2 regions of the Glaciecola sp. SC05 genome follow, and region 1 is predicted to be linked to the other one. Evidence: predicted binding sites of a transcription regulator. Region 1 holds the regulator's gene; the other holds the start of a gene.

Region 1 (7,707 bases):
TTACTTGCGGTTTATTTTATTGACGATAGCTTTCTTTCCCGGATAGAAGGGATCGTACTGATGACATTATTTGTGCTGGTTATTGCCGGAATGGCAGTTTTGTCGTTTACCGTCGATAAAAACGACCCTCTAGTCGCAGAGACTGAAACTGAAATACCAAATAATGTGGCCACATCAACCGCTGTATTTTGGGTAGTGGTGGGAATTGTGTTATTACCTCTGAGCGCTAATTTTTTAGTAGACTCAGCGGTCGAAATTGCTCGCCACTTTGGTATCAGTGAACTTGTGATTGGACTCACCATCATCGCGATTGGAACCAGCTTACCAGAGCTTGCAGCAAGTATAGCCGGTGTATTGAAAGGCGAAGATGATCTTGCACTTGGTAATATTATTGGTTCTAACATCTTCAATTTACTTGCAGTACTGGCTATGCCAGGCCTGATTGCACCAGGCATTATCGACGAAAATGCTGCCGGCAGAGACTCACTCGTCATGCTTGGCTTGAGTGTACTTCTGTTTGTATTTTGTTTTAATTTAAAAGGGACTAGACGTATCACTCGATTTGAAGGGGCTGTGTTTGTCTCTATCTTCTTAATTTATCAATATTGGCTATTTGCATAACGATGACTCTACTCGACTCTGCACAGCGAACGTTTAACAATCAAATTAATGCGCTAAGCGTGTTATCAAAAATGCTCGACAGCAGTTTTACTCACACCTGCGAAATACTGCTCGCGTGTAAAGGCAAAGTCGTTGTTTCTGGCATGGGGAAATCTGGTCATATCGCCAATAAAATTGCAGCGACTTTAGCCAGCACCGGCACGCCCTCATTTTTTATGCACCCAGGCGAAGCTAACCATGGTGACTTTGGAATGCTGAGTAAAGACGATGTGCTGATCGCCATCTCAAACTCAGGCGAAACCGCAGAACTCATCGGTTTATTGCCCGCAGTGAAACGACTCAACATTCCAATCGTTGCAATTACCAACAAAGCCAACAGCAGCTTAACCAAATTTGCCACGCAAACACTGTTGCTACATGTTGATAAAGAAGCATGCTCCTTAGGACTGGCGCCTACAACAAGCACGACTGCAACATTAGTGCTTGGCGACGCTATTGCAATTGCCCTATTAGAGGCCAAAGGCTTCACTGCTGAAGATTTTGCTTTTTCACATCCTGGCGGTGCGCTCGGAAAAAGATTATTACTTACTGTTGCAGACGTTATGGTCACAGGCACCGACATTCCAATAGTTGACGTCGGCGCAAGCCTAAGCCAAGCGCTGCTCGAAATGTCGTCAAAAGGCCTAGGTCTTACCGCAATAACTCAACATGCAAAAGTCGTGGGTATCTATACCGATGGCGATTTAAGGCGCACGCTAGATAAGCAGATTGATGTGCACGCAACCGCTGTAAGCGATGTAATGACACCCAACGGTATCACGCTATCTGAGCGAGGACTCGCCATAGATGCGCTTAACTTAATGCAAGAAAAACGCATCAACTCTTTAATAGTCGTCGATCACAACGGCAATGCTGTCGGCGCACTCAATATGCACATGCTCTTAAAAGCAGGAGTTGTATGATGGACGCCATTCACACGCTCTATGGAGAAGTGCCCAAAACAATCTATGATGCCTGCAAACATTTGAAATTATTAGTACTTGATGTAGATGGCGTGTTGTCGGATGGTTTCATTTATTTAGGCAATGCTGGCGAGGAACTTAAAGCCTTTAATGTGAAGGATGGCTATGGTATCAAGGCGATATCCCAATGCGGCGTAGATGTGGCAGTGATCACCGGACGTAGCTCGAAAATTGTGGAAAGTCGCATGACCGCGCTCAATGCTAAATTTATTATCCAAGGCGAAGAAGATAAATATCAGGCCTTAAGAAACTTAATGGCTCAAGCCGGAATTACGCAATCGCAAGTCGCTAGTATCGGCGACGACATGCCAGACTTGGGCTTATTTAAACTCAGTCATATTAAAGTTGCCGTGAAAGACGCCCATCCCTTTGTCAAGCAACAGGCAAATTTCGTCACAACGCTCAATGGCGGACGTGGTGCAGTAAGGGAATTTTGCGACTTAGTGCTGCAGGCTAAAGGTGTACTTAATATAAGCCATGGAGCAAGCATTTGAATCGTATCGGTTATAGCATCGCTTTTATTTTTACCGTTGTGCTCATTCTATACTTGCCTATTTTGTTCGAAAAAGAAGAAGCCCCATCGGTTTCTACTGACGGTGCTGAGCTGATACCCAATTATTCAGCTATTAATTTGTCGAGTAAGCTTTATGATAAATCTGGAAAATTAAGTCACCGCGTCGCTGCCACTAGAATGGAGCACTTCGATCAATTAGGATTTGCGGTCTTCGACAATCCGGTCTATACCCTGTATTTAGACAACGGTGAACCATGGCAGATTACGGCTGATGAAGGTGTTTTATATAATAACAATCGAATTCAGTTGGAAAAAAACGTAAAAATTCTGAATTTACGGACCGATGAGTATGTCAAAGAAATTACCACCGAATATATTGAAATAAATTTACAGGATAAAACCCTCTCATCTGATCAACTTGTTAATATCAGCGGAGTCGATTACACCGTTAAAAGTATAGGTTTGTTTGGCGACCTTGCAACACAACAATATGAGTTAAAAGAACATGTGCAAACCCAATTTTATCCTCGCCCTTAGTGTAGCCTTAGCGTTTGGCTTAGCTGGGACTAGCAACGCGCAAGACAGCAGTCCTGTTGTGACGAGTGAGCCATTGCAATCAACAATTAGCAGCGACTTTAACCTTCCGGTCACGCTCGATTCAAAAAGCCAAGCCCTCGACGGTAAAAATAAAACCTCTATTTTTATGGAAAACGTGGTTATTCGACAAGGCAGCCTCGAATTAATGGCAGACAAAGTAGAAGTAAATGCGGTAAATGGTGCAGGTAAAGAAATTATCAGTGCCAGCGGTCAACCGGCGAGCTACAAACAGCGTAAAGACGATGGCAGCATGGTTGAGGCGCAGGCTAACGAAATTATTTATACGGTAGAGTCACGTACTATTTCACTCAATGGCAATGCACTTATTATGCAAAATGAAGTCAGGGTGACTGGCGATTTAATCGTGTTTGATATGACTAGAGAACAAATACTGGCATCTACTAACGATAATAGTAGCGAATCTGTTAGAACCGTGATTAGTCCTGGCGCTTTCTCTTCCGAGCAGGAGCTTAAGCCTACAGACAATCAGGATCAACCATGACGAGCACCCTTAGCGCAAAGCATTTAGCCAAATCCTATAAGTCTAGACAGGTCGTTCGCGATGTCAGTATTGAGGTGTCTACCGGTCAGATCGTAGGATTGCTTGGTCCCAATGGTGCCGGAAAAACCACTACTTTTTATATGATTGTGGGATTAGTGCCTTTGGACAAAGGCGAAATTCAAATCGACCAATTAGATATTACTTATCAGCCGATGCATGAGAGAGCAAGACACGGTATCGGATACCTACCGCAGGAAGCGTCTATCTTTCGTAAGCTCACCGTCCATGAGAATTTAATCGCCATATTGCAAACCAGAAAAGAGCTGAGCCGAGCACAGCAAGAGCAGAAGGCGGATGAGTTACTTGATGATTTTAGCATCAACCACATTCGAAATAATTTAGGCATGAGTTTATCGGGTGGAGAGCGCCGCAGAGTAGAGATTGCTAGAGCATTAGCGGCAAACCCCAAATTTATTTTACTCGATGAACCCTTTGCAGGTGTTGACCCAATTTCTGTTAGTGATATAAAGAAGATCATATATCAGCTTAAAGAACGCGGTATCGGTGTACTCATTACCGATCATAATGTAAAAGAAACACTAGATGTATGTGAATTAGCGTACATTGTAAGCCACGGTGAGTTAATTGCATCGGGTACCGCTGATGAAATATTAGCCAACCAGACTGTTCGCGATGTATATTTAGGTGAACAGTTTGCACTATAGAGTCGCATTATTCGTATACAAGACGAATTCGTAGCTAAAGGAAGTTAATGAAACCCTCGTTACAACTGAAGTTTAGTCAACAGCTGACCATGACACCGCAGTTACAGCAGGCTATTAAACTGTTGCAACTTTCTACGCTTGATCTACAACAAGAAATCCAAGAGGCGCTTGAGTCAAATCCGCTTTTAGAGCTTACTGATCATGAGTATCCTGAGAATGACAGCACCGACAAATCTGATCAAAACAACGCCAAAACCAACGATAACTCTGCGACTTCTAATAATTCTGATCGAGAAACTGGTTTATCTGGCACCGACAACATGGATACCCATGACGCTCTAGAAAAAGGCGATATTCCTGATGATCTTCCACTTGATAGCTCTTGGGAAGAATATTTGGGCTCCAGTTCAGCGCCCATTAAAATGATCGGAACCAATCCTGACGAAGACTATGTTTTTCAAGGTGAAACTAGTGACTCCATCCAAGACCATTTAATGTGGCAAATGGAATTAACGCATTTTTCTGAAACCGACCGGTCGATTGCCATTGCGATCATCGACTCCATTGACGAGTCGGGTTATTTGACGACCACCAGCGAAGATATTCTCGAAAGCCTAGATGACGAAGACGTTGATTTAGATGAAGTCGAGTGCGTACTCAAACGTGTGCAGATGTTCGACCCTGTTGGCTCTGGCGCCAGATCGGTGCAAGAATGCTTGCTGGTGCAGCTGCGCCAATTCGACGCAAACACGCCATGGTTAGAAGAAGCCAAAGAATTAATTCAAGAGCATGCCGATTTACTGGGTAGCAAGGACTATCGAACCTTGATGCGCAAGACCAAACTCAAGGAGGACCAGTTACGCGAGGTCATGCGCCTGTTAAAGACACTTAACCCGCGTCCAGGCAGCGCGGTATCAACCAAAGAAGCCGAATACATTATTCCAGATGTAAACGTCTACAAAAAGAATGGCCTTTGGACAGTTGAGCTCAATAACGATGCGCTGCCGGCGCTATCGGTTAATGAGACTTATGCTAGTTTAGGAAAAACTTCAAAAAATCCGAACGATTCTCAATATATCAAGTCACATTTACAAGAAGCGAAATGGTTTATAAAGAGCTTGGAGAGTCGCAACGAGACATTATTAAAAGTCTCTCACTGCATTGTTTCAAAACAGCGTGAATTTTTTGAAAAAGGGCCAGAGAAAATGACCCCCATGGTACTAAATGACGTGGCAGAGATGGTCGATATGCATGAGTCGACAATTTCTAGGGTCACCACGCAGAAATATATGCACACACCGCGCGGTATTTTTGAACTTAAGTACTTTTTCTCCAGCCATGTTGCGACCGAATCAGGTGAGAATTGTTCGTCTACGGCGATTCGAGCATTGATTAAAAAATTGGTGGCTGTTGAACCTGCACATAAACCATTGAGTGATAGCAAAATTGCGCAAGTGCTCGCCGAACAAGGTATTCAGGTTGCTCGTCGAACAATTGCAAAATATCGGGAATCGTTACATATTCCCCCCTCAAACCAACGAAAAAGTCTTATTTAGACGCAACAAGAGGACTTAGTATTATGCAAATTAACCTTACCGGCCATCATGTAGATATCACTGACTCATTGCGTAGTTACGTGGATACTAAATTCGAAAAATTAGAACGTCATTTTGACCACATCAATAATGTCCACGTGGTCTTAAACGTAGAAAAACTCAGCCAGAAAGCAGAAGCTAAACTTCATTTAAAAGGCGGCGAAGTATTCGCGAACTCTGAACATACCGACATGTATGCGGCAATAGATTCTCTTATCGACAAACTCGATCGGCAGGTAATTAAACACAAAGAAAAACTCAGAAGGCACTAGACGAAACTTACCTTATGATAATTTCTGATATTATTTCTCTCGACCGAACGCAATGTTCGGTCGATTGCCAAAGTAAAAAGCGTATTTTCGAAATGATCAGCGATATTGCGATAAAACAAAACCCACAGTTGGATCAAGACGAAGTATTAAGTGGCTTAATTAATCGCGAAAAAATGGGTAGCACTGGCATTGGCAATGGGATTGCTATTCCTCATGGCCGTATTAAAGGCATCAGCCAAATCATGGCGATCATCGTGACCACCGAGGAGCCCATAGAGTTTGATGCCATCGACAATAAACCAGTGGATATTTTCTTTGCCATATTAGTGCCTGCTGAAGAGGCCGAAACACACTTGAAAGCACTCGCTGGCATCGCCAGAAAGTTGAGTAATAAAGACATTGTAAAAGCCATACGCAATGCCCAAACTAAGAAAGAAATTATTTCAGCATTAGCTTAGCTGAATCTAAACTCGTAACTAGGAGCAAGCAGTGAAGCTTTTAATCATCAGCGGTCGTTCTGGCTCTGGAAAATCTATCGCTCTTCGCTCACTAGAAGACTTAGGTTATTACTGCGTCGACAATATCCCAGTCAATCTGTTACCCACTCTTACACACGCACTTGCCGACGAAAATGAGTTGGTCGCCGTCAGTATCGATGTGCGTAACATGCCAAAAGCTGAGCAAGAAATTTCAGAAATACTAGAATATCTGCCTGAGTTTTGGGATATCACGATTATCTTTTTAGACGCGAGCGACGATGTACTGATCAAACGCTACAGCGAAACAAGACGTTTACATCCACTATTTAAGCTATCGAACTCACTTACCGATGCGATTAACGCTGAGCGGGAAATACTGGTTCCAGTGGCCGAAAAAGCCGACCTAAATATCAATACAGACCAGCTATCAGTGCATGATCTCGCCGAGTTAATACGCGAAAGAGTATTAGGCAAAAAAAGCACCGATTTAGTCATTCTGTTTGAATCTTTTGGTTTTAAATATGGTATACCAAAAGACGCTGATTATGTATTTGACGTGCGCTTTTTGCCAAACCCACATTGGGACCCTGATTTAAGGCCTCTAAATGGTTTAGACGGCCCCGTGGAAGTGTTTTTAGCAGGTCAACCTTTGGTTATGAAGTTCATCTGGCAGGTACAAAACCTCATCACGACTTGGTTACCTCACTTAGAGCGCAATAACAGAAGTTATGTGACTATTGCGATTGGCTGCACTGGCGGTCAACACCGCAGCGTGTATGTTGCCCAAGCACTTTCAGAAACCTTCAAAGCTACCCATGGTGATGTGCAGGTTAAGCATCGCGAGCTAAAGAAAATTAAGGACGAAAAAGGTGAGTGATGTAAACAACATCACAAAACTTCTGACCATAACAAATAAACTTGGTTTGCACGCACGGGCCGCGACTAAGCTTGTGCAGCTAGCAAACAAGTTTGCCGCCGATATTCAACTCACCCAGGGCGACAACACCGCTCCGGCAAATAGCGTATTGGCATTGATGATGTTGGAAAGCGGTCAGGGTAAGACTGTGGAAGTCACTTGTAAGGGCCAAGATGCTCAGGCTGCCATGCAGGCTATCAGCGAGCTTATTGAAAATAAATTCGACGAGTCGGAATAAAGCACTAGCACATAAGCAAGCTTAATAATTTCTAGAAACTTCATAATAATCAAGTATTCATAAACGATGTTGGTGATATACTAGCGCTGCGACGAATGTAAAGCGTGTTTGTTATCTTGGCTTTTATCTTATCCATCCCGTGGAGTGCGCATGTCCGAAACAGCAGAGCTCAACAACACTCAAGCAAGGCTAAATTCTATTGGCCGCTCGCTTAATGCGGGTGCTT
Region 2 (7,707 bases), on a different contig from region 1:
CAAAGAGTTAGCTAAGCAATATCTGGCAAAAGGCTTTAGCCTCTTATTAATCGATATTAGAGCTGACGTGGAATTTCAGCAAGCCTTGCAGAATGAGGCAAGCATGCAGCAAAAAGTGAGCTTTTTGCATGCCGACATTTGTGAACCTTCCACACTCAAGCAGCAACTCGATTTTGCAGTGCGCAAATTCGGCCAAATTGATGTTTGTATTCACTGCGCCGGTATTTTGGTATCAAAACCCTTCATGCATATATCAAACGACGAATTCCAGCACGTTATTGATGTCAACGTGATCGGCACTCGTAACCTTGTTGCGGCGGTCATTCCGCACCTAGACAATGGTGCACAATTGGCCTTAGTCGCTTCCATGGCCGGTTTTAGCGGCGTTTATGGGTACTCTGCCTATGGTGCATCTAAATACGCAGTTATTGGATTAGGTAAGGCCCTGCAGTTTGAATTAAAACCCTTAGGCATCGACGTTAGCTTAATCTGTCCGCCAACAATAGATACGCCGATGGTGCAGACTGAAGCTAAGACTATTCACCCCGCCACAAGAGCATTGAAGAATATGGCTGGCACCTTAGACCCGAGTGATGCTTGCAGACAAATCATTCAAGGCCTCGAGAAGCGAAAATCACTTATCATTCCGGGTAAACAAGCAAAAATGGTGTACTACTCACAACGGTTCTTACCGTCGTCGCTGATTCATAAAATAAGTGAATATTTAGTATCCAAAAGCAGCTAGGTTGGAAAGGGTCTGAGACTTTCAACTGCCTTTTAATTTTGTGAACTGCGAACATAAAAAAACGCCTGCTTTTACAAGCCGGCGTTTTGCAGATATCAGCTAATTAAGCTAGAGGCACTAGCTTTCTTTCGACTTAGTGCGAGAATCACGCTTACGTTCGTTTTCAGATAACAACTTTTTACGCAATCTTACGCTCACTGGCGTGACTTCAACGAGTTCATCGTTATCAATAAATTCAAGCGCTTGCTCAAGAGACATTCTCACAGGTGGCACTAGAGTTTGTGCTTCATCAGTTCCAGAGGCACGTACGTTAGTTAACTGCTTACCTTTTAGTGCATTTACAGTAAGGTCATTTTCACGACTATGAATGCCGATGATCATTCCTTCGTAAACCTCAACACCGTGACCTATAAACAAACGACCGCGCTCTTGTAAGTTAAACAATGCGTTAGTCAATGCTTTGCCCGGTGCATTTGCAATCAATACGCCGTTCTTACGTTGACCAATATTGCCACCCTTATGCGGACCATAATGATCAAATGTATGATATAGCAAGCCTGAGCCCGAAGTCATTGTCATAAAATCAGTTTGGAAACCAATTAAACCCCGGCTTGGGATGGTAAAGTCCATACGAATACGACCAAGTCCATCAGGAGACATATTAGTCAGTTCCGCTTTACGCAAACCTAACTGCTCCATTAGCGAGCCTTGATGTTGGTCTTCGCAATCGATAGTGAGCGTTTCAAACGGTTCCATTAACTTGCCGTCTTCTTCTTTTAAAATAACTTCTGGACGTGATACTGCTAATTCGTAACCTTCACGACGCATATTTTCAATCAATATGCCCAAATGTAATTCACCACGACCCGATACGCGGAACTTGTCAGGGTTGTCAGTTTCTTCAACACGCAACGCAACGTTATGAATAAGTTCATTTTGCAGTCTTTCTAAAATGTTGCGAGAGGTTACGAACTTACCTTCTTTACCTGAAAACGGTGAGGTATTGACTTGGAATGTCATAGTTACGGTTGGCTCATCTACCGATAATGGAGGCAGAGCTTCGACTAAATTTGGATCGCATACCGTGTCTGAAATTTTCAATTCACCTAAACCGGTGATGGCTACTATATCGCCCGCTGAACCTTCATCCACGTCGTCGCGATCTAGGCCAAGATAACCCAATACTTTACTGACCTTACCGTTACGAGTGCCGCCTTTAGCCATCGCAACGGTTACTTGCTGGTTGACTCTTACTTTACCGCGTTTAATACGACCTACGCCAATAACACCCACATAGCTGTTGTAGTCGAGCTGTGAAATTTGCATTTGAAAGCCGCCCTCTGAGTCTGCATCAGGTGGAGCTACTTGTTTTACAATAGTTTCAAACAATGGCGTCATGTCGCTGCTTGGGACGTCAACATCCAGCGATGCCCAGCCGTTCAATGCCGATGCATAAACGACTTGGAAATCTAACTGATCGTCGGTCGCGCCTAAGTTATCAAACAAATCAAATACTTGATCCATAACCCAATCCGGACGCGCGCCAGGCTTGTCAATTTTATTTATTACGACAATTGGTTTTAGACCTTGAGCAAATGCCTTTTGCGTCACAAAACGGGTTTGCGGCATGGGGCCTTCTTGGGCATCAACCAATAGCAATACCGAGTCGGCCATTGACATAACGCGCTCTACTTCGCCGCCAAAATCGGCATGCCCTGGAGTATCTACGATGTTAATGCGGTAGCCGTTCCAGTTAATCGCCGTATTTTTTGCCAAAATGGTAATACCGCGTTCTTTTTCAATATCGTTAGAATCCATCACGCGTTCTTGCGCGTCACCACGATTGGTAAGGGTACCAGACTGCTGAAGCAGCTTATCAACCAAGGTTGTTTTTCCGTGGTCAACGTGGGCGATTATGGCGATATTTCTTAATTGTGCGATAGGGGCAGACATGAATTTACTCTCAAAACAAAAAACGCATCTGTTAACCTCGCTGACATTCAGCAGACTCAGATGCGAAACAATTGGCGGCGGATTGTACAGCTTAATACCGAGCGGCGCTATTTTATTTGCCAAAAAACTCCTTTTTTTTAAGATTTTTGCAAAATATCGCCATGCATTAACAACATGGTAACCTAATCAAGATGTCCAAAGATTTTCAGAAAAAAGTATCTCATATAAAATAATGCACCATAATGATCTAAAGATGCAGACCGCTTGCACCATAACAGTGCTTAATGTGAAGGTGCCGAGTAAGTTTCCTTTTTATTTAATAAATATTTCATACACTTACAATTTAATAGTAGATGGCATGAATATGGCTTATAGTTGGGCAAGGTGCGCCTTAAGATCCGTTTCGCCCAACATGCTTTGAAGATGGAAGCGCTACACCAAGGATCTGCGTATTCACTGACGGAACACCTAATTCAATAGGATCTGCACAACATACTTTTTGGAGGACAATATGTCAATTGAGTCGGCATTAGAACTAATTAAAGAAAGCGAAGCGAAATTCATCGACTTGCGCTTTACCGATACAAAAGGAAAGGAACAACACGTTTCTATTCCTGCGCACCAAGTCAACGATGGGTTTTTTGAAGACGGCAAAATGTTCGATGGTTCATCGATTGCCGGATGGAAAGGTATTAACGAGTCTGACATGGTACTGATGCCTGACCCCTCAACCGCGGTATTAGACCCGTTTGCGGAAGAAACGCAAATCAACATTCGTTGCGATATTTTAGAGCCAACAACCATGCAAGGCTACTCTCGTGACCCGCGCTCAGTTGCCGCTCGCGCTGAAGAATATCTTAAATCTACCGGCATCGGTGATACGGTGTTGTTTGGCCCAGAGCCAGAGTTTTTTATGTTTGACGACGTTAGGTTCCATACTGACATGGCTGGTTCGTTCTATGCGATCGATGCTGAAGAAGCAAAATGGAACTCAGGTGCAGAATACGACGGCGGTAACATGGGTCATCGCCCTGGCGTTAAAGGTGGATATTTCCCAGTTCCTCCAGTCGATTCAGCACACGATATTCGCGCAGCTATGTGTATGGTTATGGAAGAGATGGGTTTGACCGTTGAAGCGCATCACCACGAAGTAGCAACCGCTGGTCAAAACGAAATCGCTTGTTTGTTCAATACGATGGTCAAAAAAGCCGATGAAATTCAAATCTATAAGTATGTTGTGCATAACGTCGCGCATGCCTATGGAAAAACTGCAACCTTCATGCCCAAGCCACTTGTGGGCGACAACGGTTCTGGTATGCATTGTCACCAGTCTATTAGTAAAGACGGCAAAAATATTTTTGCGGGCGACAAGTATGCAGGCATGTCTGAAGAGGCATTGTTTTATATTGGCGGCATCATCAAACATGCTCATGCAATCAATGCATTCGCAAACGCATCAACAAACAGCTACAAACGTTTAGTGCCAGGATATGAGGCTCCGGTAATGTTGGCATACTCTGCCCGTAACCGCAGCGCATCAATTCGCATTCCATACGTTACTAGCGATAGAGCACGCCGCATCGAAGTTAGATTCCCTGACCCTACTGCTAACCCTTATCTTGCATTCACAGCAATGTTAATGGCTGGCATCGACGGTATAAAGAACAAGATCCATCCCGGTGAATCTATGGATAAAGACTTATACGATTTACCCCCAGAAGAAGCGGCTGGTATTCCTAAAGTTGCAAGCTCCTTAGAGCAAGCTCTTTCTGCGCTGAATGAAGACCGCGCTTTCCTTACCGTTGGTGGCGTAATGACCGACGAGATGATTGATGCCTACATCGCGCTTAAATCGGAAGAAGCTGAAAGAATTAACATGACTACTCATCCACTTGAGTTCGACATGTATTACAGCTGCTAAGCTTGCCGTTATAGGTAAAAGTGAAGCAAACTATCGAAAGCCTGCCTACGCAGGCTTTTTTTTAAGCAAAAATCCAGTAAACTGCCGATAACCACATTAGCGGTGGAAAATTTGGAGAAGTATCATGCGCAGTCTTTTATTGTTAATGTTGTTATTTGTCGCCTTAAGTGTAATTGCTCAAGGTAAGATCTATCAGATTGTGAATGAAGACGGCAGTATCAGCTTTTCAGATACCCCCTCGCCAGGCGCCCAAGAAATTGAGTTAAGTTCTAACATGACCACCATGCAATCAGCACCCATTGTTGCACAAACGCCAGCGCCACAAGTTCGCCCTAGCGTTAACTATACGCTTTCCATACTGAGTCCAGCACCTGAAGCAACTATTCGCGATAACGACGGAAGAGTCAGGATCAGCGCTCAAATCCAACCAAAAACCACAGGGAAATATCTATTAAATTTTGCTGGGCAACAACACACCTCTACTTCTGGGGTATTTATGCTGGAAGGCATCGATCGTGGCGCCCATACCTACAGCATGTCATTTAGCACCAATAGGGGCAAGGTTATTGCATCTACTGATGAAAGGACAGTGTATTTGCATCAGGCATCTGTATTGATTCGAAACTCTAACAACTAAATATTATATATATCAGGTAGTTAGAGTTTCAGCACAGCGCTATTGCGCAAGTTAGTCGATTCAGTCACAATGCCACATAATGATGCTTTGCACTAAACTAGTGCGTCAGGCGTAGGCAATGTCACCTAAAAACATTACAATAGATTTACACAAGCTTATTCATGCAATGAAGACTGCCGTTATTGTGGTAGATGCAGATCTGTATGTGTGCTACATCAATGAAGCGGGTTTAAACCTATTAGAAAGCGGCATTACTCAAATCAAAGAGCGACCATTAGACGATTTTTTTGTAGCTGAAAGTTTTAATCGTGAGCGCTATACCGTTGCTTTTACTCATAGCGAAGAATTTAGCGAGTCAGAGCTACAGCTATGTTTTAAAGACGGCCGCAGCATGATGGTCGACCTACAGGCAAGCTTACTAGACCCTCAGAGCAACGAACATTTATTAATTGAAATATTGCCCATTGACAAACAGCGTAAAATTTCACAAGAAACCCAGCAATATGCCCAACAGATGGCGGCTAGAGAGCTCATTCGCGGGCTTGCCCATGAGATCAAAAACCCGCTTGGCGGCATTCGAGGTGCAGCGCAGCTTCTGAGTAAAGAACTTACCAATCCTGCTCACAACGAATTCACCGATATGATTATCGACCAAGCGGACCGTCTTAGAGCGCTTGTTGACCGGCTATTAGGACCAAATTCACGGCCACAAAAACGCATATGCAATCTGCATGAAATTATAGAAAAGGTGCGCTCAGTGGTCGTCGCTGACCTTTCGTATTCAATTCATATCGAGCGTGACTATGACCCGTCGATTCCTGATATTTACGCTGACCCAGATATGCTTCAGCAGACCTTATTGAATATAGCGCGCAACGCAAGCCAAGCGCTCAAGTCGTCTAAGGCTGAGCATCCCGTAATTGGATTTAGAACCCGCATAGAGCGCCAATGCGTGATTAAGGGCAAACGTCACAACTTATGTGCTCTGATCAGCATTGTAGACAATGGCCCCGGCGTACCTCCAGAATTAAAAGACACCTTGTTTTACCCGATGGTTACCAGCAAACGCAAAGGCTCAGGACTTGGGCTTTCGATAGCACAAACCCTAGCTGACCACCATGAGGGCAAAATTGATGTAGAAAGCTTTCCTGGATACACCGAATTCACCCTGCATCTTCCGATTTTAACAAAGGATGAAACTCATGATTGAACCTGTTTGGATTGTCGATGACGATAGCTCGATTAGATGGGTCTTAGAAAAAGCATTAAAAACTGCATCTATAGGCTGCATGAGTTTTGACAATCCAGAGGATCTCTTACTGCAAATTGAATCTGGGCGAGCACCGCAGGTGATCATATCTGATGTGCGCATGCCACAAATGGATGGAATGACCCTTTTAGAGGAAGTACATCACCACTATCCGGAACTGCCCGTGATCATCATGACCGCGCACTCTGATTTAGACAGTGCAGTAAATGCCTATCAAGGCGGTGCATTTGAATATCTACCTAAGCCATTTGATATTGATGAAGCAATAGAACTGATCAAGCGCGCCCTTGAACACGCCAGTGAAACCACTCGCACTCGCAGCTCCGAAATTTTGAATCCAAGCAAAGAAATCATCGGCGAAGCCCCAGCTATGCAAGAGGTATTTAGAGCGATTGGTAGACTATCGCGCTCATCTATTAGCGTGCTGATAAATGGTCAATCGGGCACTGGTAAAGAGCTCGTAGCGCAAGCCTTGCACAAACATAGCCCAAGATCTAAAGAAACGTTTGTAGCCCTAAATATGGCTGCCATCCCAGCCGATTTGGTTGAGTCTGAATTATTTGGTCATGAAAAAGGGGCATTTACCGGCGCTCAAAATGCACGGCAAGGTCGTTTTGAACAGGCCAATGGAGGCACCCTATTTTTAGATGAAATTGGCGACATGCCAATTGATGTACAAACACGTTTACTGAGAGTATTGGCCGACGGTCAATTCTATCGAGTCGGTGGCCACAACCCAGTATCAGTAGATGTACGAATTATTGCGGCGACTCACCAAAATTTAGAAAAAAGAGTAGCGGAAGGAAAATTTAGAGAAGACTTATATCATCGCCTCAACGTTATTCGAATTCATATTCCCTCACTCAATGAACGCCGCGAAGACATCCCTTTACTGGCTAATCACTTTCTTGCCAAAGCCTCTAAAGAGCTTGGGGTTGAAATGAAGGTTTTGTCAAAAAGCACAGTTGTCAGACTGACCGAATTAGCTTGGCCTGGCAATGTAAGGCAGCTTGAAAATACCTGCCGCTGGCTCACCGTCATGGCAAGTGGACAAGAAATTTTACCTCACGACTTACCTCCGGAATTGACCACCACCAATGCCGATGTTGAGCGTGCTAGCAAAGTGGATGACTGGACAGTGCTACTCTCAAACTGGGCCGACAAGCAGTTAATTGCCGGCA

What was found. Region 1 encodes sigma-54, which starts transcription at its own class of promoters, with help from an activator protein. Its sites were predicted from a motif close to GTTGGCACGNNNNTNGNNT; they were not measured.
Region 2: a site for sigma-54 is predicted at 3,051-3,069, ahead of glnA (glutamate--ammonia ligase). Genes of this name have one in related genera too.

The regions. Positions count from the first base shown of each region.
Region 1 covers NZ_JBGIYY010000012.1:43,074-50,780, reverse strand. The annotation lists gene AB9H30_RS12035 (calcium/sodium antiporter) at 1-621, shown strand, start outside; gene AB9H30_RS12030 (KpsF/GutQ family sugar-phosphate isomerase) at 624-1,583, shown strand; gene kdsC (3-deoxy-manno-octulosonate-8-phosphatase KdsC) at 1,583-2,137, shown strand; gene lptC (LPS export ABC transporter periplasmic protein LptC) at 2,134-2,694, shown strand; gene lptA (lipopolysaccharide transport periplasmic protein LptA) at 2,663-3,256, shown strand; gene lptB (LPS export ABC transporter ATP-binding protein) at 3,253-3,981, shown strand; gene AB9H30_RS12005 (RNA polymerase factor sigma-54) at 4,029-5,537, shown strand; gene hpf (ribosome hibernation promoting factor) at 5,561-5,848, shown strand; gene ptsN (PTS IIA-like nitrogen regulatory protein PtsN) at 5,863-6,306, shown strand; gene rapZ (RNase adapter RapZ) at 6,338-7,204, shown strand; gene AB9H30_RS11985 (HPr family phosphocarrier protein) at 7,197-7,481, shown strand; gene mgtE (magnesium transporter) at 7,632-7,707, shown strand, end outside.
Region 2 covers NZ_JBGIYY010000018.1:25,649-33,355, reverse strand. The annotation lists gene AB9H30_RS15515 (SDR family NAD(P)-dependent oxidoreductase) at 1-745, shown strand, start outside; gene typA (translational GTPase TypA) at 863-2,698, opposite strand; gene glnA (glutamate--ammonia ligase) at 3,210-4,619, shown strand; gene AB9H30_RS15500 (DUF4124 domain-containing protein) at 4,744-5,256, shown strand; gene glnL (nitrogen regulation protein NR(II)) at 5,375-6,466, shown strand; gene glnG (nitrogen regulation protein NR(I)) at 6,459-7,707, shown strand, end outside.